DNA from 4 places in the Halomonas sp. 3F2F genome. Region 2 is predicted to be linked to each of the others. Evidence: predicted binding sites of a transcription regulator. Region 2 holds the regulator's gene; each other region holds the start of a gene.
What was found. Region 2 encodes sigma-54, which starts transcription at its own class of promoters, with help from an activator protein. Its sites were predicted from a motif close to TGGCACNNNNNTTGCTNT; they were not measured.

Region 1 (5,332 bases), on a different contig from region 2:
TCGAGCCTGCCACTATGCAGGGCTATGACCGTGACCCGCGTTCTATTGCCAAGCGCGCAGAAGCTTACCTGCAGTCCACCGGCCTGGGCGACACCGCCTTCTTTGGCCCTGAGCCTGAGTTCTTCATTTTCGACGAAGTCCATTGGAAATCTGACATTCAGGGTTCCATGTACAAAATCACCTCTGATGAAGGTGCTTGGGCGACCAGTAATCAGGTAGAAGGTGGCAACTTGGGGCACCGCCCGCGCGTTAAAGGCGGCTACTTCCCGGTTCCCCCGGTTGATAGTTTCCATGACATGCGTGGTGCAATGTGTAACACCCTGGAAGCGATTGGCCAGACCGTTGAGGTTCACCACCACGAGGTTGCTAACGCGGGTCAGAACGAAATCGGCGTTAAATTCAACACGCTGGTGAAGAAAGCTGACGAAGTTCAGGAAATGAAATACGTGATCCACAACGTGGCTCACGCTTACGGCAAAACTGCTACGTTCATGCCGAAGCCGCTGGTAGGCGACAACGGGTCTGGTATGCACGTACACCAGTCGTTCTGGAAAGATGGCCAGAACCAGTTCGCGGGTGACGAGTACGCTGGGCTTTCCGAAATGGCGCTTTACTACATTGGCGGTGTGATCAAACACGCTCGTGCTCTGAACGCCTTCACGAACGCGTCTACTAACTCGTACAAGCGTTTGGTGCCAGGCTTTGAAGCGCCGGTTATGTTGGCTTATAGCGCTCGTAACCGTTCTGCCTCTATCCGTATTCCGTATACCGCCAGCCCGAAAGGTAAGCGTGTTGAAACACGTTTCCCTGACCCGACTGCTAACCCCTACCTGGCGTTCGCGGCGCTGCTGATGGCGGGTATCGACGGTATTAAGAATAAGATTCATCCTGGCGATGCCATGGATAAGAACTTGTACGACCTGCCGCCAGAAGAAGGTAAGTCAGTACCGACCGTTGCCAACAGCCTGGACCAAGCGTTGGAAGCACTCGATGCAGACCGCGCGTTCTTGACCGAAGGTGGCGTGTTTACTGATGATATGATCGATGCATACATCGACCTCAAGATGGAAGAAGTGGAGCGCATTCGCATGACCACTCACCCGATTGAGTTCGATATGTACTACAGCTGTTAAGAGCGATTGCTAAGCACAGCAGCTAGTATCACTCCCTCGGGTGTGACTGGCCTAAAACCCCGCTTCGGCGGGGTTTTTTTATACCACTGAATAGTGAGACGAAGAGGTCTGTTTGCAAGGGGAGAACGCTGTCTGCGGCGCCGCACTGATGCGGTGAGTATTTTTATTGATGATGAGTCATGCGCACTATAATGGTGCAATAAGTGACAGGCTGACCGCTCGGACTGCGCTATAACGGCTCGCTACATCCCCGCCCCCTGCTCATTAGCCGTGCAAGTGGCCAATTGGCGCGCTTTTTGCAGTTTCTCTTTCATACGCTCGATAACGCTATTTTTTACAGCGACGCTTCAGGATACGCCATGTACCAGCGCTTACTTGAACACCTCACCACTGCAGTCTTACTGCTAGACGGTGAACTCCGTGTTCGTTGGATGAACCCGGCAGCGGAAGCGTTGCTAGCGGTGAGTTTTAGCCGTGTGCAGGGCATTAGTTTAGACACTCTGTTAGGGGGCGATGAGAGTATTGATGATGTCCTCGCTAAAGCGCGGGATGCCTTTCATCCCTATACCCAACGCGAAGCACGCATTACGCCGCTGAACAGCGAGCCATTAACGGTGGACTACACCGTGACCCCGCTTTCAGCCGATGAACTATTACTCGAAGTAGAGCCCCGTGATCGGCTAATGCAGATTTCCCGGGAAGAAGCGCTGACCACCCGGCAAGAGACCATCAAAGTGTTGGCGCGGGGCTTGGCTCATGAAGTTAAAAATCCCTTAGGCGGGATTCGTGGTGCTGCCCAATTATTGGAGCGCGATCTGGATGATCCTGCACTGCGTGAATTCACCCATATTATTGTGGAAGAGGTGGATCGGCTGCGAGATTTGGTCGACTCCATGTTGGGCCCCAATCGCATCGTCAAACATGAGCCGGTCAATATCCATAAGGTGTTAGAGCGGGTGCGAGCGCTGCTGATTGCCGAGCATCCGCATATTGAGATCCGTCGTGATTATGACCCGAGTTTGCCGGATCTTTCTGGCGATGAATCTCAAATGATTCAAGCGGTGTTGAATGTGGCACGTAACGCGGTACAGGCCATGAGTGATGCAGCAACGCCTTCGCCGGAACTTATGCTGCGCACCCGCGCACGCCGCCAATTTACGCTGGGGGCTGAACGCCATCGTTTAGTCAGTGAAGTGGGGGTTATTGATAATGGCCCTGGCATACCTGAAACGTTACGTGAAACGCTTTTCTATCCCATGGTTTCTGGGCGCGCTGAAGGTAGCGGCCTAGGGCTATCAATTGCTCAATCGATTTTGCACCAACATCAAGGATTGATCGAATGCGACTCACGCCCAGGGCATACCGAATTTCGTTTACTGATTCCATTGGTTGTTAATTTCACCGGAGAAGCGTCATGACTGAGGCGACACAAACCGATGTAGCACGAGTGGTTATTGTCGATGATGACCGCGCCATCCGTTGGGTATTAGAGCGGGCCTTAGCGCAGCCAGACCTGGATATAGAGTGTATTGAACGCGCCGATACCGCGCTGGAGCGACTGTTAGAAAATCCACCGGATGTGCTGGTGACTGACATTCGTATGCCCGGCATTGATGGGCTGGATTTAATGTCCCGGGTGCGTGATGCACACCCTGACCTGCCGGTGATTGTGATGACCGCGCATTCGGATCTCGACAGTGCCGTGGCGTCTTACCAAGGGGGCGCCTTTGAATACCTGCCGAAACCCTTTGATGTGGACGAAGCGCTGGCGCTGGTGCGCCGTGCGGTCGCTCATGCAAGAGAGCGCCAGCGCCCGGTCAGCGTACCGGAAGGGTTGAGTGCTGAGATTATTGGTGAAGCGCCCGCTATGCAGGAAGTGTTTCGCGCCATCGGGCGGCTTTCCCACTCCCACATCACGGTGTTAATTAACGGTGAGTCTGGCACCGGTAAAGAGCGTGTTGCTCAGGCGCTCCATCAACATAGCCCGCGAGCAGGCAAGCCGTTTATAGCGCTGAATATGGCGGCAATTCCCCGGGACTTGATTGAGTCCGAACTATTCGGCCATGAGAAGGGCGCGTTTACAGGGGCAGCGCAACAGCGCCAAGGTCGCTTTGAACAGGCTAACGGCGGAACGCTGTTTCTTGATGAAATTGGTGACATGCCCGCTGAAACGCAAACGCGCTTGCTGCGTGTGTTAGCGGATGGTGAATTCTATCGCGTGGGTGGCCATACGCCTGTAAAAGTTGATGTACGTATTATTGCCGCGACCCATCAGAATCTAGAATCGTTAGTTGACGATGGGCGGTTTCGCGAGGACTTGTTCCACCGCTTAAACGTGATTCGCGTTCATCTGCCGCGCCTTTCCGAACGTCGGGAAGATATTCCGCGTTTAACGCGTCATTTCTTAGCGGAAGCTGCCAAAGAGCTGACCACCGATATCAAGGTGTTAACGCCCGAAGCAGAAGCGCATCTTACCCGTTTGCCGTGGCCGGGTAATGTTCGTCAATTAGAAAATATTTGCCGTTGGCTAACGGTCATGGCTTCCGGCCGCGAAATTCTCATTGAGGACTTGCCCCCAGAACTGCTCTCGGTCAGCGCTTCTGAAGGTAGTGTTTATGGCGATTGGCGTTCCGCGTTCAGGGATTGGGCTGACCACGCCCTGGCAGAAGGCCATACCCATCTGCTGGAAGAAGCCGTGCCGGATTTTGAACGTATTCTGATTGAAACGGCGCTGAAACATACCGGTGGGCGCAAAGGGGAAGCTGCCGAATTGCTCGGCTGGGGGCGCAATACTCTTACTCGTAAATTGAAAACGCTGCTGCCTGCGCTGGCAGATGATGCCTAACCGCCCCTTCTTTTAACAAATAACCTGTTAGCGACCAATCTATTCGCAACCCATCTGTCAGCGGTTACTCCGCCGCTGGCAGTACAAAAACAGCATCTGCTAATGCAGAGTCGGGTGACTCGCAGGTTTCTGTTGACCAGGGCAGTAAGCTGAAGGTGTGATCTACCCCCAGCCCATCAAGTTGGTGGGGCACACCATCTTGGTAAATTACATGGCCTAAACCCATTAAGCCAACGGCCAATTTACCCTCCAAGGCGGCGTTAGTCAGCCCTTCGGCCATCGCGACATCCCAGCTAAGCTGGGCCTGTAAAAAGCGTCTTAGCATAGCGGGGTCGTCGTCACCCATTGCATGCTGGTCAAATACCTCTTTTAAGCGCATTTCATAGCCAGCGCTTGGCGGTAACGGTGCAGGTATATGGTGTCGCTGGTCGGCAGGCACGCTGCTGAAGCCGTCACGAGCTAAGCGCTGACGCAGCTCGGGCGTAATGTTGAGGGCGATCAGAGGAATCTGTTGAACACGCGCGAAATGGAGAATGGGTAAGTAAAGATCAGCATCAAACCCCCAGTTCTCCTCCCAGCCGGACTGTTCCAGCAGCGCTTCTTCGGATAACAAGCCCGCAACCCAATCATCGAGTGCGGGTTGCGCTTCCCGGGGCAGCATTTCTAACCCGATGACCATATCGTCACGCAGCGCGTAAAGCCCCGCTAGGGTGTACAACTGCCAGCGGTGGTGGTCAACGGCATCATGCTGCTCGCCCAATAGGACAACCTGGTGCTGTATTGCTTGGGCTAAAACAGCGCTGTTAGCAACGACATGTTGCGATTGCCACCACTGGCCAGGAAGAGGGCGGCTGGCATGAGCCGCTAAAGGTAGCCAGCCTAGAGTCATGGCAGCGATGAAATGGTGGCGCATGGGCGTTGTGTCCTAGCGTTCTTCTGCTTTAAGGCGATTGATCTCAGTCAGAATAGCTTCTGCTTCTTCCGTCAATGTGGCGTTAGCTCTCATGTCACCATTGCGCGAAGCTTGCATTGCGGCCTGTAATTTACGCTCGTAATCTTGCTGAAGTTTTTTCTTGGGATCGCGTTTAAATAGACCAAGCATGAGTATTCTCCTGTTGTTTGTACATCATTTGTATAGCTTTGCTTGGCGTATGTCGACTATTTTCCCGAGTCACCACACCGCCATTCCCGAGTGGGGTAATCGGGAATCCATCTTGACCTTGACCTGCAGCCGCCCGAAAACCCAGGTCAACATGGATTCCCGCTAAGGGCCTGCGGGAATGACGAGGGCGGCTCGGAAGGCTGGGATGGAGTCACCGCACCGTCATTCCCGAGTGGGGTAATCGGGAATCCA
Region 2 (5,332 bases):
TACCCGTGGCAGTATTCACACGGGTAGCTGGCTAATTGATGCAATGACCGTCGCTGGTAACTAACAACTGAGCTAACAGCTCAGTTAGCACGTGTTTTGCTGATGTTAGTGGTCTTCGTCAAAACGTGCGTCGAACAGCGCTTCAATCGCCTCTAGTGCTTGTTCGGCGTCGTCGCCTTCCGCATGAACTCTAAGTTCAGTGCCACAAGGGGCGGCCAGCATCAATAACGACATAATGTTGGCCGCATCTGCCATTTGTTGTTGTTTGTAAACGTGAATGTTGGCCGAAAACTGTTGGCCACACTTGACGAGTTTTGTCGCTGCGCGAGCATGAAGGCCGCGCTGATTAGTGAGTGTTAAGGTTCTTTCTGGCACTCTGGTTCCTTTTAGCCGAGTGGGGTCGTGAAGAAAAGGCGTTGCTTATTGCGCGTTTGTTGAAGGCGCGGATGTGGAGGGCTGCTGCTCACTGAGGGTGTACTGCAAGCCTAGCTCACGATGACGGAGTTGAACCTCTCCCGCTTGTTTTACCAGCATTTGCGCCAGTTGTTCCACCATAAAGACAGAGCGGTGCTGCCCACCGGTACAGCCAATCGCAATCGTCATATAACTGCGTTGGCTATTTTGGTAAGCGGGTAGCCACTTTTCCAGCCATGTCTGGATATCATTGCGCATTTCTTCTACGACAGGATATCCCTTCAGAAAGTGGATGATATTGGCATCACGGCCAGTGTATTGGCGCAGTGTAGGATCCCAGTACGGATTTGGTAGGCAGCGCACGTCAAAGACGAGGTCTGCGTCAAGTGGGACGCCCCGTTTATAGCCAAATGACTCTAGTGTCAGGGTTAATCTATCTTCACGCTGTTGGGCAACCTGATCCGTTATCCGGCGGCGCAGGTCATGAACCGACAGACGCGATGTGTCGATCATCAGGTCAGCCAGATCACGGATGTCGAGCAGGGTTTCTTCTTCTTTATTGATGGCCTCTTCAAGCGTCATGTCACTATCACGCGTAAGAGGGTGGCGACGACGCGTGGCTGAGTATCGCTCAAGAAGAATTCGGGCATCGGTGGTTAGATAGATAACCTGGAAGTGAATGCTTTTCTGACGCAAAGATTCAAGCATTTTTGGCAGTTGCTTTAGTGCAGCAGGTAAATTGCGCGCATCGATACTTACCGCTAATTGGGGGCGTGCCCCTTGCTCACGAAGCTCATCCACCAGGGAGCCGAGTAGCATGGCGGGCAAGTTATCGATGGCACAATAGCCAAGATCTTCTAACGCTTGTAAGGCGATAGATTTACCGGACCCTGAACGGCCGCTAATGATCACCAATTGCATAGAGTTTCTCTTGGCATGCCAATAAAAATGGAGGTAAACGTAGGCAGTGTCTAGCGGTGGACTATTTAAGTAACAGGTTGTTCACGAATTTTTGCTGTTATAAGGTCCAATAGCTCACGTTGGCTAGCCGTTCTACGAAGCTGCTGACGTGTGTCAACGCTGTTCATGATAGACGCCACTTGCCCTAATAAGGCTAAGTGCGTGTCGTCCGCCTCTTCGGGTACTAAAAGTACGAAAACAAGGTCGACGGGATCGCCATCAATAGCATCGAAATCTACAGGCTCGGCTAACTTTAAAAAACCAGCGATAGGCGAGCTGCAGTGAGGGCTACGGGCGTGAGGAATGGCAACGCCGTTGCCTATTCCAGTGCTACCCAAACGCTCACGACCAATCAGGCGGCTGAAGACTTCTTGGCTATCTAGGCTTGGCGTGTTTTGCGCAATAAAGGTGCTGAAAAATTCCAGCACCCTTTTTTTGCTGCCCCCGGGGACGTCATACAGCACGCGCTCCGGGGGAAGTATGGTTTCCAACGTCATTGAGTTAACGCACGCCAGCGCCTTGGGCGCGAGCTTGTGCTTTTTCCTTGTGTTTAACGAGTTGACGGTCAATTTTGTCCGCTAGTGCATCAATCGCAGCATACATATCATTGTCTAATGCTTCTGCGTGTAGATCGGCACCTGCAGCATGCAGGGTGCAGGCAGCTTGCTGACGCTCCTTTTCAACAGATAAGGTCACTTGTACGGTGGTGATATTGTCATAATGGCGCTCAACGCGTTCCAGCTTCTCATTTACATAGTCACGCAAGGCGTCAGTCAGATCTACGTGATGACCAGTGATATTTACTTGCATTGACGTGCTCCTTATCCATCGGACTGTTCTTCGATTGTAACCCTTTTTGCGCTATTGCAAAGCCCCTAGACAGACTTTGTCTCGTTAGCACTGTTTTATTAGCGTAAACGGCGGCGCTCGCTTGAAGAGGGAATACCCATTGATTCACGATATTTGGCCACCGTTCGCCTTGCTACATTAATGCCACCCTCTTCCAATAGCGCCACGAGGCGGCTGTCTGAGAGCGGTTTGCCGGGCGGTTCATCTTGCACCAGTTTTTTGATTCGAGCCCGGATGGCGGTGCTGGAGTGACTGTCGCCGCCGTCCTGGCCACTTACTTGGCTGGAAAAGAAGTATTTGAGTTCGAACACACCGCGCGGGGTATGGATATATTTCTGGGTGGTGACCCTGGAAATAGTAGATTCATGCATTTCAACGGCGTCTGCGATATCGGCTAAGATCAGCGGTTTCATGGCTTCTTCACCGTGTTCCAGAAAGCCTATCTGGCGAGCTATGATTTCTCGGCCCACCCGCAGTAGCGTATCATTTCGACTTGAAAGGCTCTTGATGAGCCAGCGCGCTTCCTGGAGATGCTCTTTTAAAAATTGGTTATCTTGGCTCTTGTCAGCCCGTTTGATGAGGCTTGCGTAGTCAGGTTGAATGCGCAAGCGCGGCAGTGCCTCTGGGTTTAGCTCCAGGTGCCATCCTTCGTGGTCATGGCGGACGACTAAATCTGGCGTTACGTAGCTGTCATCTGTGTCGCCAAAGGCGCTCCCGGGGCGAGGGTCCAGGCTGCGGATCAAGCGGATTACGTCATCAAGCTGCTCATCATCTAGACTTAACCGCCGCTTTAGCAAACGCACATCATCTTTACCGAGCGCTTCAAGAAATTGACGCACTAAGCGCTTGGCAGGCATCAGCAGCGGTGTATCTTCGGGTAGTGAGGCGAGCTGCAGCATTAAGCACTCCCGCAGGTCGCGAGCAAATACACCGGTGGGCTCAAACTGTTGAAGGCGCAGCAAGGTTGTTTCAACTTCACGCTGGCTAAGGCCTTCATGCCCTTGGGCTTTAAGTCCTTCGCGAATGTCATTGAGAGGTTGAGTTAGGTAGCCGTTGGCATCCAGTGCATCGATGAGGCTTTCAGCAATGGCATGGTCGCGTGGTGAAAAATCTGTCATGGCGAGTTGCCAAAGTAAGTGGCCATGCAAACTTTGACCAGCGGCTTGACGCTCAAAGTCAGGCCCCTCGCTGCTGGCACCATGGCTACCTAGGTCTTGATAAGTGTCTGACCAGTCACTGTCAGTTGAGAGTTCGTTAGGAATGCTTTCGGACCATTCAACTTCCTGGGGTTCACTAACGGCCTGTTCGCCGAACTCATCTTCCTGCTCAAGCATTGGATTGGCATCAAGTGCTTGCTGAATTTCTTGACGGAGGTCCAGCGTTGATAGCTGTAACAGGGCGATGGCCTGCTGCAGCTGAGGTGTCATGGTCAGCTGTGTACCGATACGCAATTGAAGAGAAGCTTTCATGACCATCTGAGAACCACTCGTTAATCAGAAAGCTCCACCCTAGTGCGAGTTATGGCTTGGTGCAAGTGCAATAACTATGCCACCACTACTATTTTTTTTGCAGGTGGCTGTTTACAGGCGGAAATCAGCCCCCAAATAAACGTCTCTTACCCGCTGGTTGTTGAGAATTTCCTGAGGGGGGCCACTGGCGATGATATGACCGTCACCTACAATGTAGGCAATATCGCAAATATCTAGTGTTTCCCTGACGTTATGATCAGTGATTAGTACGCCGATATGGCGTTTTTTGAGGGCTCGAATGATCGTTTTAATATCACCCACTGAGATCGGGTCAACGCCGGCAAACGGCTCATCAAGCAGAATAAAGGCAGGCTCTGTCGCGAGGGAGCGTGCGATCTCAACACGTCTACGCTCTCCGCCCGAAAGACTCATGCCGAAGTTGTCACGAATGTGCGTGATGTGAAAATCTTCCAGTAGCGACTCAAGGCGCTGCTCCCGGGCGCTACGATCGAGTTCTTTACGAGTTTCCAGGATTGCCATTATGTTGTCGGCGACAGAAAGTTTGCGAAAAATAGAGGCTTCCTGAGGCAAGTAGCCAATACCTGCCATTGCACGTTCGTGCATGGGGGCATGGGTTAAATCAAGCTCGTCAATGCCAACCTTTCCCGCATCAGACTTTACCAAGCCGACAATCATATAAAACGATGTCGTTTTGCCAGCGCCATTGGGGCCTAGTAGCCCTACCACGCTGCCTTGAGATATCTCTAGGTTAATATCCTTAACGACACGGCGGCGTTTATAGCTTTTGGCTAGGTGGCGAGCATAAAGGGTTTTTATCGGCGCTGATTCTGAGGCTGTGGTTTGAGGTGCAGGCTCTGCGTTATTTGTCGCCACTGGACACTCCTATTGTTCCGGCTGAAGAGTCATGCGGATACGTTGTGGTTCACTACCACTAACATCAGAACGCGCCTGAACCACACCTTGGTCGATAAAATACTCTAAGCGTCCACCTTCAAAGCGATCTGCTTGCTGGGTCAGTTCCGCTTGGTCAATGAGCTCTACCCGACGCTCGGCAACATGATAAATAATGCGCTTTGCCCAGCCTTCCATTGGGCTAGCTTGGTCTTCGAGCTGGTTGCGTATATAGGCTCGTCCACCGGTTGCAACGGCGCGCGATAGCTCGCCAGCATCGTTGCGCTGAATCTCAACGCGATCTCCACGCAGTTGCATATTGCCCTGCCGAATATCGACGTTGCCTGAATACACAGCAGTGCCTGCGCGTTGATCGAGATCTAAACGGTCAGCCTCTACTTCTACGGGGGCTTGGCTTTGTGCCATGACCGGTAGCGCTGCCGCTGAAATGGGTAGCGCAATGACGAAGAGTGCCGTGCGAATAAGAGCGTTCATCGCGACTCCTACTGAGAACGAGTGGCAGGCGGGTGAACGCCGCGCACGTTATTGGTTAAGCGGATCTGGCTATCATCCAGCCATACATCCATGCGTGAAGCGCCAATGCGCTGGGGCGGTTGCTGAAGTATGGTTTCGGCATCGCTCCAAGCATGACGGGTGGTGCCATCATAATGTAATAACTCTGTATTCAGCTGCCAGCCCTCGTCGGGTGCAAGTAATTGGGCTGAGCC
Region 3 (5,332 bases), on a different contig from region 2:
ACCGTAATGCCCTGCACGCCGATATCAGAGAGCGATTCGCGTACGTCATCAAGCTTAAACGGCTTGATAATGGCTGAGATCAATTTCATTGCGACATCCTCTAGCTTGGTGGCCTTTTATTAAAGGTTGGCGGGACACTGCTGTTAGCCAAGCCCGTTAGCGTTAAGCATACACCGCTACAGGCAGAGAATAAAAAATCAGCGCCTATGGATTGTAACAATGCACTAAGGCAAAAAGGCCTCCCGTTAGGGGAGGCCAAAAGAGCACGCCAGCTCATTTCATTAGCGTAAGCTTATTTCTTAACGCTAAATTCAGGATAGGCTTCAAGACCGCACTCAGCAATATCGACACCTTCATACTCTTCTTCTTCGCTAACGCGGATACCCATGATGGCTTTCAGCACCAGCCACACCACTAGGCTGGCAACGAATACCCAGCCAAAGATACCAACGATACCGATCAGCTGTGCGCCGAAAGAAGCGTCGCCATTGGTCAGCGGAACCGCCAGCACGCCCCAGATACCCACCACACCGTGTACCGAGATAGCACCGACCGGATCATCAAGCTTCAGTTTGTCCAGCGTGACGATCGCAGCGACAACGATCAAGCCACCCACCGCTCCAATCACCGCAGCGCCTAGCGCAGAAGGCGACAGAGGATCCGCAGTAATCGCGACAAGACCAGCCAGTGCACCGTTAAGCGCCATGGTAAGGTCCGCTTTACGGAACCACAGTTTGGCAAGAATCAGTGCGGCAAGCACGCCACCGGCAGCCGCCGCATTAGTGTTAACAAACACTTGAGCAACGTTGTTGGCAGAGCTGATGTCGGACATTTTCAGTTCAGAGCCGCCGTTGAAACCGAACCAACCCATCCAAAGGATAAAAGTACCCAGTGTGGCCAGCGGCATGTTGGCGCCTGGAATCGCGTGGATAGACCCATCTTTACCGTACTTACCTTTACGTGGGCCAAGCACCAATACACCCGCTAAGGCAGCCGCGGCACCCGCTAAGTGAACAATGCCGGAACCCGCGTAATCGGAATAGCCGACTTCAGACAACCAGCCGCCGCCCCACGTCCAGTAGCCAGACACCGGATAAATAAAGGCTGTCATCACTACTGCGAAGGCCAGGAATGCCCACAGCTTCATGCGCTCAGCAACCGCACCAGACACAATCGACATGGCTGTGGCCACAAACACTACCTGGAAGAAAAAGTCAGAGCGCATTGAGTAGTAAGGCGCATCATCACCGCCTGCGGTCACTGCATCCACGCTGTTTTCAGCGCCAATCAAGAAACCAAGGTTGGGTAGGAAGCCACCCGCGCTGCTGGAATACATAATGTAGTAACCCACCAGCAAGTACATGGTGCAGGCAATCGCAAACAGCGCGATATTTTTGGTCAGAATCTCGGCGGTGTTTTTCGAACGTACCAAGCCAGCCTCAAGCATTGAGAAGCCAGCGGCCATCCACATGACGAGCACGCCGCAAATTAGGAAGTAAAACGTGTCGAGCGCGTAGCTCAGATCAGTCAACTCATTCATTTTAAGTTCCCCGTTGAACTATAGAAATGATCCGAAAAAACAGCTTCAAACGGCGTCTGCACCGCGTTCGCCTGTCCGAATCCGAATAACGTCTTCAAGCGGTGTCACAAACACCTTGCCGTCACCGATCTTGCCGCTGTTAGCTGCGCTACAGATCGCTTCCAATACGCTCTCTAACCGGGTGTCGTCCACGGCCACTTCAACTTTTACCTTGGGTAGAAAGTCGACGACGTACTCTGCCCCCCGATACAGCTCGGTATGCCCCTTTTGACGACCGAAGCCTTTAACTTCAGTCACCGTGATGCCCTGAACGCCGTTGTCAGCGAGCGCTTCACGAACGTCGTCAAGTTTGAATGGCTTGATGATAGCGGTGATGAGTTTCATCCCGGATCTCCCCTGCTGGATTAGGTAGCGGCAGCGCCGCCCGAATTAACTGCTTATCTCGTTAATGCGCATACCGTGCCACCCAACTTTTTTTTCTTATAAGTCAGCAGTTTGTTTTATAAAAATTAAGGTTTTTCGGTGGCAAGGAAGACTTAGTAGCCGCCGCCACTGCCCGCTTGCACCATAAAAGAACATGAATAAAAACGCGGCGCTCTATTTCGATGCACTCCTTCGATGCACCCCGCCGATAAAGAGAGGCCAGAGGCTAATTTGCAAACGATGCATGCGCATCGACGGCGGGTTGCGTATCCTTATTAGTAAGCAGTGCACATTTATGCGTGGTCATTTAAGGAGAGAGCGATGGCGCCTCAAGATCGCATTAGCCGTTTAGCCCAGCAAATTGGGGATCGTTTACAGAACGCCTCCCAAGCCCCGGAAGATATTCAAAAAGGCGTACAGCAGGTAGTGCGTGGTGCCTTTGACAGGCTGGAGCTGGTGTCACGGGAAGACTTTGATATTTTGATGGATGTATTGCAGCGCACCCGCTCACGCGTTGAAGCTCTAGAGCGCCAAGTGGCCAGCCTTGAGGCCGCCGTGGAAGCGTCTACCTCAACGAGCCCTTCCCCCATTGAAGCAGAAGCACCACCAACCCCCGCTCCTGAACCGAACAGTGATGGTTCAGAGGATGACAAGCCCGCCTAAATCCAGAACGGACGGCAATAGGTTGACGACGCCTATTGCCGACTAAGTGGTGGCTTAATACGTTGATGTTGATGACGTAAAGAGCGTCATACCCACTTAATAAACACGAATCAATATCATTGACTTTGATTGTTGTGGTGATACTCTCCGCCTCCTACTCCCTAACTGCTCGCGGATTGTTCACCATGTCTGACTGGTCTTCTTCAACGGCTACACTCATTGGCACGGGTCTATTACTAGGCTTTTCCGGCGCTGTTTTCGCCCAAAACACAACGTCTGGATCCACGCTAAACGCAAACGCTGGAGATACCATGGTGGTGGTTGGCTCCCGCACCCCAACCCAGATCAGTCAGATACCTGGCGCGGTATGGGTGATTGATAAAGAGATGCTGCAACAGCAGACCCGCAATGGTGCAGACCTAAAGACGGCTTTGGGGCAACTTGTGCCGGGGCTGGATCTAGCACCGCAAGGGCGCACCAATTATGGGCAAAACATGCGTGGTCGGGGCGTGCAGGTGCTTATCGATGGCGTATCTCTGAACAGTTCGCGTGGGCTTTCCCGTCAGTTCGATGCCATCGATCCCTTCAATATTGAGCGTGTAGAAGTGCTTTCCGGCGCCAGCAGCCTGTATGGCGGCGGTGCTACGGGGGGCTTGATCAATATCATTACGCGCAAAGGCGAAGAAGGCCTGAACTGGCGCACCGAAGCAGGCATCACCACAGGCTTCAACAACAGCGATGATATGGATCGACGTCTGTCGCAATCGATCAGCGGCGGCAATGAGCGGGTTCAGGGCTATCTGGGTACCTCCATTGTGGACAACGGCCGTCACTATGACGGCAGTGGTCAGGAGATCTTTCCCGATATTGCCCAGACCGACCTGCAGGACAATCGCAGCATTGATGTATTGGGCAACCTCTCGTTCCGTTTGACCGATGAACAGAGCCTGGAACTGGGCGCCCAGCTGTATCGTTCCGGTTACGAAGGTAACCGGGGGGTTTACTTTCCCAACCTCGACGCAGCCACGCCCAACTTGAACGATGCCGAGATTCGCGACGGCTACCGTTCACAGCGCGACCCGGAAACCGACCGCAAGCTGGTCAACGTCAACTATCACCACGCTAACCTATGGGGACAAAACTTCTATCTACAGGCCTTCCATCGAGAAGAGGAATCCAGCTTCCAGGCCTTTCCTTACCCTGTCTCGGATGGCCTGCAGTTTCGTGCATCGCAACAAAATACTGATTTAAGCGGTATTAAAGCGCTGTTTGAGTCGCGCCTGGGTGATGACATTTCATTGACCTATGGGCTCGACCTGGATCGCGAAAAATTCGATGCCAGCCAGATGCTGTTTAATACCGATGTATCAGATGCCACCGGAGGTTTGGTGCAGCAGGCTTCGGGCGTTGAGCCCCGCTACCCAGGCTATCAGGTGGACGGGCTTTCGGGCTTCGTCCAAGGTGACTGGCAGGCCACCCAGGCGCTTAAGCTCTCCGCAGGGTTGCGGCAGCAGCATATGGATGTCGAAGTGGGCGATTTCCAGGGTATTCCCGGCGGTAAGAACGATTACGAAGCCACGCTATTGAATGCCAGCGCCCTCTACGATTACGGCAACGGTCACCAGAACTGGCTGCAGTTTAGCCAGGGCTTCGAGCTGCCAGATCCCGCCAAATACTACGGCAAGAGCCCCGAGGTGAGTGTCAATAACAACCCTCTATCTGCCATCGAGACAGATCAGGTGGAGCTAGGCTGGCGCTACCAGGGGGGTAACTGGATGGCTCAAACGGCACTCTACTACGCTTGGTCGGACAAGGCAGTAGAGAACGCCCAGGATCTGAGCGTCAGCGTAGTGGACGAAAAGAAACGCGACTTTGGCCTAGAGAGCGCGGTAACCCGTTACTTCGACAACGGCCTGGAGGTCGGCGGCACTCTACACTTAGTGCGTTCCGAGCAGGAGAACAGCCAAGGGGAGTGGGAGAAGCGTGACGCCCGCTATGCATCGCTCTCCTCTTCAACGGCCTTTATCGGCTGGACCGACTACGTGCGTTCGGCGCGCTTGCAAGCCAGCCATACTTTCGATCTGAAAGACGACGCGGATCGTGAGATCGACGGCAACACCACCCTCGATCTATCGCTCAGCCAGGAGACCGATTTTGGCACCGTGAGTCTGGGCATACAGAACCTACTCGATGATCAGTACTCCACCGTCTGGGGCCAGCGGGCCGCTATGTTCTATTCGCCCTACTACGGTCCAGAATACCTCTACGACTATCAAGGGCGCGGACGTACTTACACCCTGAACTGGTCGATGGCGTATTAAGCACCGCCCCGCTACTCGCAGGCAGCCGCTCAACAGCGAGGTAATGGGAATGGCGACACTCGACACACTCGCGCCACTCACCACCTATGACCTGCTGGCCCTTGGTCAGCGCTTCGGGATCGATTACCGCTTTCCCGAAGCGCCTGACCACTCCCCATCGCCTTACGTGGCTCGCGGGCGTGTGATCGATTTCGAGATCACCCCAGCCCTACGCGTGACGCACTCAGATCTTGATGTTCTGCACGCTTATGCCTCCACCTCCCGTCGTACCGCTCCGTGGTTTCTCAGTGTGATACTTGAGGGCTGCATTCACGTGGGGCTCGGCCACCAGTCATTTCAATTACAGGCTGGCGACGCCTTCAGTGCGCACTTCAATCAGCAGACC
Region 4 (5,332 bases), on a different contig from region 2:
CGTACCATTTATTAACGCCGCGCATTTCAACCATTAGATCAGAAGTCGGGGTGCCAGAGATGTCGGTAGCTGCTTGAGTCATGTCTTTATCCTGCTAAAAAATCGTTAATAAAAGCGGCGTTAGCGCTTATGACCGGTGTGTAGCTTGCGCTCTAAATACTGGCTATAGCGCGACATGCTGAAACAGAAGACCCAGAACATGAAGGCGGCAAAGACATAGCCTTCCAGTGAGAAGCCCAGCCAGCGTGAGTCGGCCAGCGCCGCTTGCACGATCCCCAATAGGTCAAATAGCCCGATGATCATGACCAGGGTGGTGTCTTTAAACAGCGAAATGAAGGTATTCACAATGCCGGGAATCATCATTTTCAGCGCCTGAGGAAGCACAATCAGCCCCATACGCTTCCAGTAGGTCATGCCAAGCGCAGCAGCAGCCTCTTCCTGGCCTTTTGGAATGGCTTGCAGGCCGCCACGAATCACCTCGGCCATGTAGGCGCTTTGGAATAGCGTTAGGCCGATCAGCGCCCGTACTAAACGGTCTACATTCATTTCAGAGGGTAGGAACAGCGGCAGCATTACCGAGGCCATGAATAGCACCGTAATCAGAGGTACCCCACGCCAGAACTCGATAAATACGACGCAGAAACTTTTCACGATGGGCATATTGGAGCGCCGCCCCAGCGCCAGCACAATGCCGATAGGCAGTGCGCCCACCATACCGACGGTGGCCAGCAGCAGGGTTAGCAGTAAGCCACCCCAGCGATGCGTAGGCACGCGAGGCATGTCAAAGTAGCCGCCGTGCAGCAGCACATAGGCAACGATGGGGAAACCGACGAGCGCGAATATCGCCACCCAACGTTTGAGGGGCAGGCGGGGAATAGCTAGCCAGGCTATCAGCGTAAAGAAACCAGCAAAGACGATGTTGGCTCGCCAGATTTCCTCACGGGGATACAAGCCGTAGATAAACTGGGTGAAGCGTGCATTGATGAATACCCAGCAAGCCCCTTCCCGAGAGCAGTCATCTCGTGTGGTGCCGATCCAATCAGCATTCAAAAACGCCCACTGAACGGTGGGAACGACAAGCAAATAGAGTATGTAAAGCCCGATTAGGGTAAAGATAGTATTGATCGGGCCGTTGAACAGATTGGCACGTAGCCAGGCAACCGCCCCGACAGAACTACTGGGGGCTGGCCGCTCTTTAATGATTGTTTGATTATGGATCATGTAAATATCCTCACCGTCGGCCTAGCGTTCAACCAGTGCCACTCGGGCGTTGAACCAGTTCATAAACATGGACACCAGCAGGCTGATGGTTAGGTAGACCGCCATGGTCATTGCAATGACCTCAATGGCTTGGCCGGTCTGGTTCAGCGTGGTGCCTGCAAACACCGAGACAAGGTCGGGATAACCGATGGCGGTTGCCAGCGACGAGTTCTTAATCAAGTTCAAGTACTGGCTGGTTAGCGGCGGAATAATGACGCGCAGTGCCTGAGGGATAACCACCAGACGAAGTACCAGGTTACGTGGCAGGCTTAGTGCCTGTGCAGCTTCCGTTTGCCCGTGCGAAATTGCCTGAATGCCAGAGCGGACAATTTCAGCAATAAACGAGGCGGTATAAATCGACAGTGCCAGCCAAAGCGCGAGGAACTCAGGGATTACCGTAATACCGCCACGGAAATTAAAGCCGCGTAGTTCCGGCATTTCCCAGGTGACTGGCACGCCAGTGGCAACTAGCACTAACAGCGGTAAGCCAAAAATCAGTAAAAACGAGATCCAGTAAGCCGGTAGGCGTTTGCCTGTGGCTTCATGGCGACGCTTGTTCCATATCACCAGGGCAATACTGGCAACAATGGCGACAAGGAAGGTAAGAGGGATCAAGCCAAAGCCAGACTCAAACAGCGGTTGGGGTAAATACAGTCCGCGTACGTTGAGAAAGATGACTTCACCAAATGCCAGGCTATCTCTGGCGCTTGGCATCGTGCGTAATACCGCAAAGTACCAGAAGAATATTTGCAGTAGCAGCGGGATATTGCGGAAAGTTTCGATATAGGCAGTGGCTAAGCGCGCTAGCAGCCAGTTAGGCGACAGGCGGGCGATGCCCACAATAAAGCCAATGATGGTCGCGGCCAATACCCCTAGGCCACCCTCCAGCAACGTATTCAGTAAGCCGACCAAGAAGGTGCGGCCATAAGTGCTTTGAGATGAGTAGTCGATCAGACTCTGCACAATCCCAAAACCTGCGGTGTTGCCCAAGAAACCAAACCCGGTGGTGATACCACGTGCGGATAAGTTGTCTTGGACATTACCGACAATGTAGAACAAAAAGGCTGCCACAGCGGCGACGAGGAGTAGCTGGAAAATAAGCGCACGTTTGGCGCGATCTCGCCAAAACGGCGGCTTGTGGCCAGCGGGACGAGTGTTAGGGCTTACGGACATGGAAGGCGTCTCCGCGATACGGACGGTCAATCAAATGGCCCGCCGATGCCCTTGGAAGGATGGGGCGGCGGGCCGGGGTCAAACGAGACGCTTAGCGAATCGGCGGTGCGTACTGGAAGCCACCTTGGTTCCAGAGGGCGTTAACACCACGTTCAATTTCAAGCGGAGAGCCCATACCGACGTTGCGCTCAAAACTTTCACCGTAGTTACCGACTTGGCTCAGGATGTTGTAGGCCCAATCGGCTTCTAAGCCCATACCTTCACCGTAGTTGCCATCTTGGCCAAGTAGGCGGGCAACATCAGGATTCTCAGAGCTGAGCATCTCTTCGGCATTTTCGCTGGTGACGCCATACTCTTCGCCGTTAATCATGGCGAATAACGACCACTTCACGATGTTAAACCATACATCGTCGCCTTGACGTACCACAGGGCCCAGAGGCTCCTTGGAAATAATGTCGGGTAGAATGACCGCGCTGTCCGGTTCATCTAGCTGAATACGCAGTGCCGCCAGCTGAGACGTATCCGAGGTTAATACATCACAGCGCCCAGACTGGAAGCCACCCACGGTTTGTTCAGAGGTATCAAATACAATGGGGTCGAACTGCATATCGTTGGCGCGGAAGTAGTCGGCTACGTTGAGTTCGGTAGTGGTGCCAGACTGAATACAAATAGCGGCACCATCCAATTCGTCTGCACCACTCAGACCCAGATCGCGGTTAACTAGGAAGCCGATACCGTCGTAAAAGGTCACGCCAGTGAAGTTGAGGCCCAGGGTGGTGTCACGAGTGGTGGTCCAGGTGGTATTACGTGATAGTACGTCGACTTCGCCAGACTGCAGGGCCGTAAAGCGCTCTACGGCGTTCAGGGAAATGTAGTTCACCGCATCAGCATCACCGAGAACGGCGGCGGCAACGGCACGACATACGTCAACGTCGAGTCCTTGCCAGTTACCTTCATCGTCCGGGGCGGAAAAGCCTGGCAGGCCGTCGCTGACGCCGCACTGTACGGCGCCGCGTTCCATCGTGTCTTCTAACGTATCAGCTTGAGCAGTGGCGACACCGGCCAACGTGATAGCACCCGCGGAGGCCAGCAGTACCAAGTGTTTTTTATTCATCATGGTCGTTCCCCTTACTCGATTTAATGTCGTTATGCATGCAGATGCATGACACTAGAAGCTAGCAAGGAAGGTGCCAGAAAGGATATGTCGTCAAATTCAGCGCTTTTCAACGCAAAATGCCTGCTGTATACGAAAGTATTGGTGCAAAAAGAAACATTAGCGACTAGTGATTGCTCTATTTTGATGCATAGTCGCTAATGTGGCTGTTAGCTTAAAAAATAGTGTCGCTCAGTGTGATGGATTAACGGGCTTGAAGGATGAACAGGGTTAACGAATAGGGGGTGCGTACTGAATGCCACCATCTTTCCACAAGGCGTTTAAGCCTCTGGCAATCTTGAAATCAGAGTCGGCACCAACGTTTCTATCAAAGATATCGGCGTAGTTACCCACCTGCTTGATGATTTGGTACGCCCAATCGGTATTGATGCCCATTGGCTCGCCAAAGTCACCATCTTGACCAAGCAGGCGCATGACATCAGGATTCTCCGAATTAAGCTGTTCATCTACGTTAGCTTGTGTAATGCCCAGCTCTTCCGCATTTAGCATGGCAAACAGCGACCACTTCACAAGATTGAACCATTGGTCATCATTTTGACGAACGGCTGGGCCTAGCGGTTCTTTCGAGATAATTTCAGGGAGCACGACCGCCATGTCGGGATCAGCAAGCTGCATCCGCTGGGCATACAGTTGGGAAGCGTCGGAGCTTAAAACGTCGCAACGGCCCGCTTCAAAGCCGGCAATAGACTGCTCAGGCGCATCAAAAACGACAGCATCATAAGTCATGCCGTTGATGCGGAAGTAATCAGAAAGATTGAGTTCGCTGGTGGTGCCGGACTGGGTACAAACTGCCGCGCCATCAAGCTCTTTGGCGCTTTGCACGCCTAGATCGCTGGCCACCATAAAGGCTTGGCCATCGTAGTAACTTACGCCGGTAAAGTTCATCCCCATCGTTGTGTCACGGCTTGAGGTCCAGGTCGTGGTGCGTGATAGGACATCGACTTCGCCAGACTGCAGCGCGGTGAAACGTTCTACCGAGTCGAGTGGCACGAAATCTACTTTTGTCGCGTCACCAAGCGCCGCAGCGGCTATGGCACGGCATACATCGGTATCCAGGCCCCGGTATTGGTCGTTGTCATCTAATGACGAAAAGCCTGGCTGGGCAGCGTTGACGCCGCAGCGCACGCTATCGCGCTCTTGAACGGTTTCCAGCGTGCTGGCCATGGCCATCGCAGGTACTAAAACACCAATTCCTACTCCCAACCAACGAACGGTTTTCATTTGTTATTCCTTAACGTGAAAGGGCAAGTAAACGTAAGCACATAAAAAAAGCCGAGCAATGCTCGGCTTTTTGGCTATTCGCAGGCGCTAAGTTATGCGAAGGCTTTACGCATAAAAGGCGGCAGCGATAGTGCACCACGGTGAGCATCACCAGTGTAGTACTGTAGCGGCATTTTATGCTCAGCGGCAGCCTGTTCGCGGAAGCTTTCAACGCTGGTCGCTTTACCGGCCAGCGTGACGCTCCACCAGCCAGAAGGGTAAACCGGCTGTGGGAAGGGCAGTGTGGCCACGCTATCAAAGCCCGCTTCACGCATATCGTTACGCAGTTCGCGAATAATAGAGCCGCTGTGGTAAAGCGGTGATTCGCTTTGCTGCACCATCACGCCGCCATTTTTTAGAATACGGTGGCAGCGCTTCAGGAAGTCGGTTTTAAACAGCCCTTCGGCGGGGCCGACCGGGTCGGTAGAGTCGATAATCAGCACGTCGATGCTCTCGTCGGCAGCG

Region 1: a site for sigma-54 is predicted at 1,419-1,436, ahead of glnL (nitrogen regulation protein NR(II)). Genes of this name have one in related genera too.
Region 3: a site for sigma-54 is predicted at 1,988-2,005, ahead of INT21_RS19840 (P-II family nitrogen regulator). Genes of this name have one in related genera too.
Region 4: a site for sigma-54 is predicted at 3,609-3,626, ahead of INT21_RS19925 (amino acid ABC transporter substrate-binding protein). Genes of this name have one in related genera too.

What each region holds. Positions count from the first base shown of each region.
Region 1 is NZ_JABUZE010000182.1:92,324-97,655, forward strand. It holds gene glnA (glutamate--ammonia ligase) at 1-1,133, shown strand, start outside; gene glnL (nitrogen regulation protein NR(II)) at 1,493-2,551, shown strand; gene glnG (nitrogen regulation protein NR(I)) at 2,548-3,978, shown strand; gene INT21_RS18785 (ChaN family lipoprotein) at 4,043-4,891, opposite strand; gene INT21_RS18790 (DUF6435 family protein) at 4,904-5,080, opposite strand; gene INT21_RS18795 (hypothetical protein) at 5,079-5,246, shown strand.
Region 2 is NZ_JABUZE010000130.1:85,075-90,406, reverse strand. It holds gene pmbA (metalloprotease PmbA) at 1-64, shown strand, start outside; gene INT21_RS12945 (HPr family phosphocarrier protein) at 106-375, opposite strand; gene rapZ (RNase adapter RapZ) at 421-1,335, opposite strand; gene INT21_RS12935 (PTS sugar transporter subunit IIA) at 1,401-1,871, opposite strand; gene hpf (ribosome hibernation-promoting factor, HPF/YfiA family) at 1,876-2,184, opposite strand; gene INT21_RS12925 (RNA polymerase factor sigma-54) at 2,283-3,698, opposite strand; gene lptB (LPS export ABC transporter ATP-binding protein) at 3,804-4,529, opposite strand; gene lptA (lipopolysaccharide transport periplasmic protein LptA) at 4,596-5,099, opposite strand; gene lptC (LPS export ABC transporter periplasmic protein LptC) at 5,108-5,332, opposite strand, start outside.
Region 3 is NZ_JABUZE010000189.1:96,471-101,802, reverse strand. It holds gene glnK (P-II family nitrogen regulator) at 1-89, opposite strand, end outside; gene INT21_RS19845 (ammonium transporter) at 293-1,540, opposite strand; gene INT21_RS19840 (P-II family nitrogen regulator) at 1,586-1,924, opposite strand; gene INT21_RS19835 (accessory factor UbiK family protein) at 2,285-2,626, shown strand; gene INT21_RS19830 (TonB-dependent receptor) at 2,812-4,947, shown strand; gene INT21_RS19825 (helix-turn-helix transcriptional regulator) at 4,997-5,332, shown strand, end outside.
Region 4 is NZ_JABUZE010000189.1:115,943-121,274, forward strand. It holds gene INT21_RS19910 (amino acid ABC transporter ATP-binding protein) at 1-34, opposite strand, end outside; gene INT21_RS19915 (amino acid ABC transporter permease) at 121-1,221, opposite strand; gene INT21_RS19920 (amino acid ABC transporter permease) at 1,243-2,433, opposite strand; gene INT21_RS19925 (amino acid ABC transporter substrate-binding protein) at 2,525-3,550, opposite strand; gene INT21_RS19930 (amino acid ABC transporter substrate-binding protein) at 3,818-4,828, opposite strand; gene speE (polyamine aminopropyltransferase) at 4,921-5,332, opposite strand, start outside.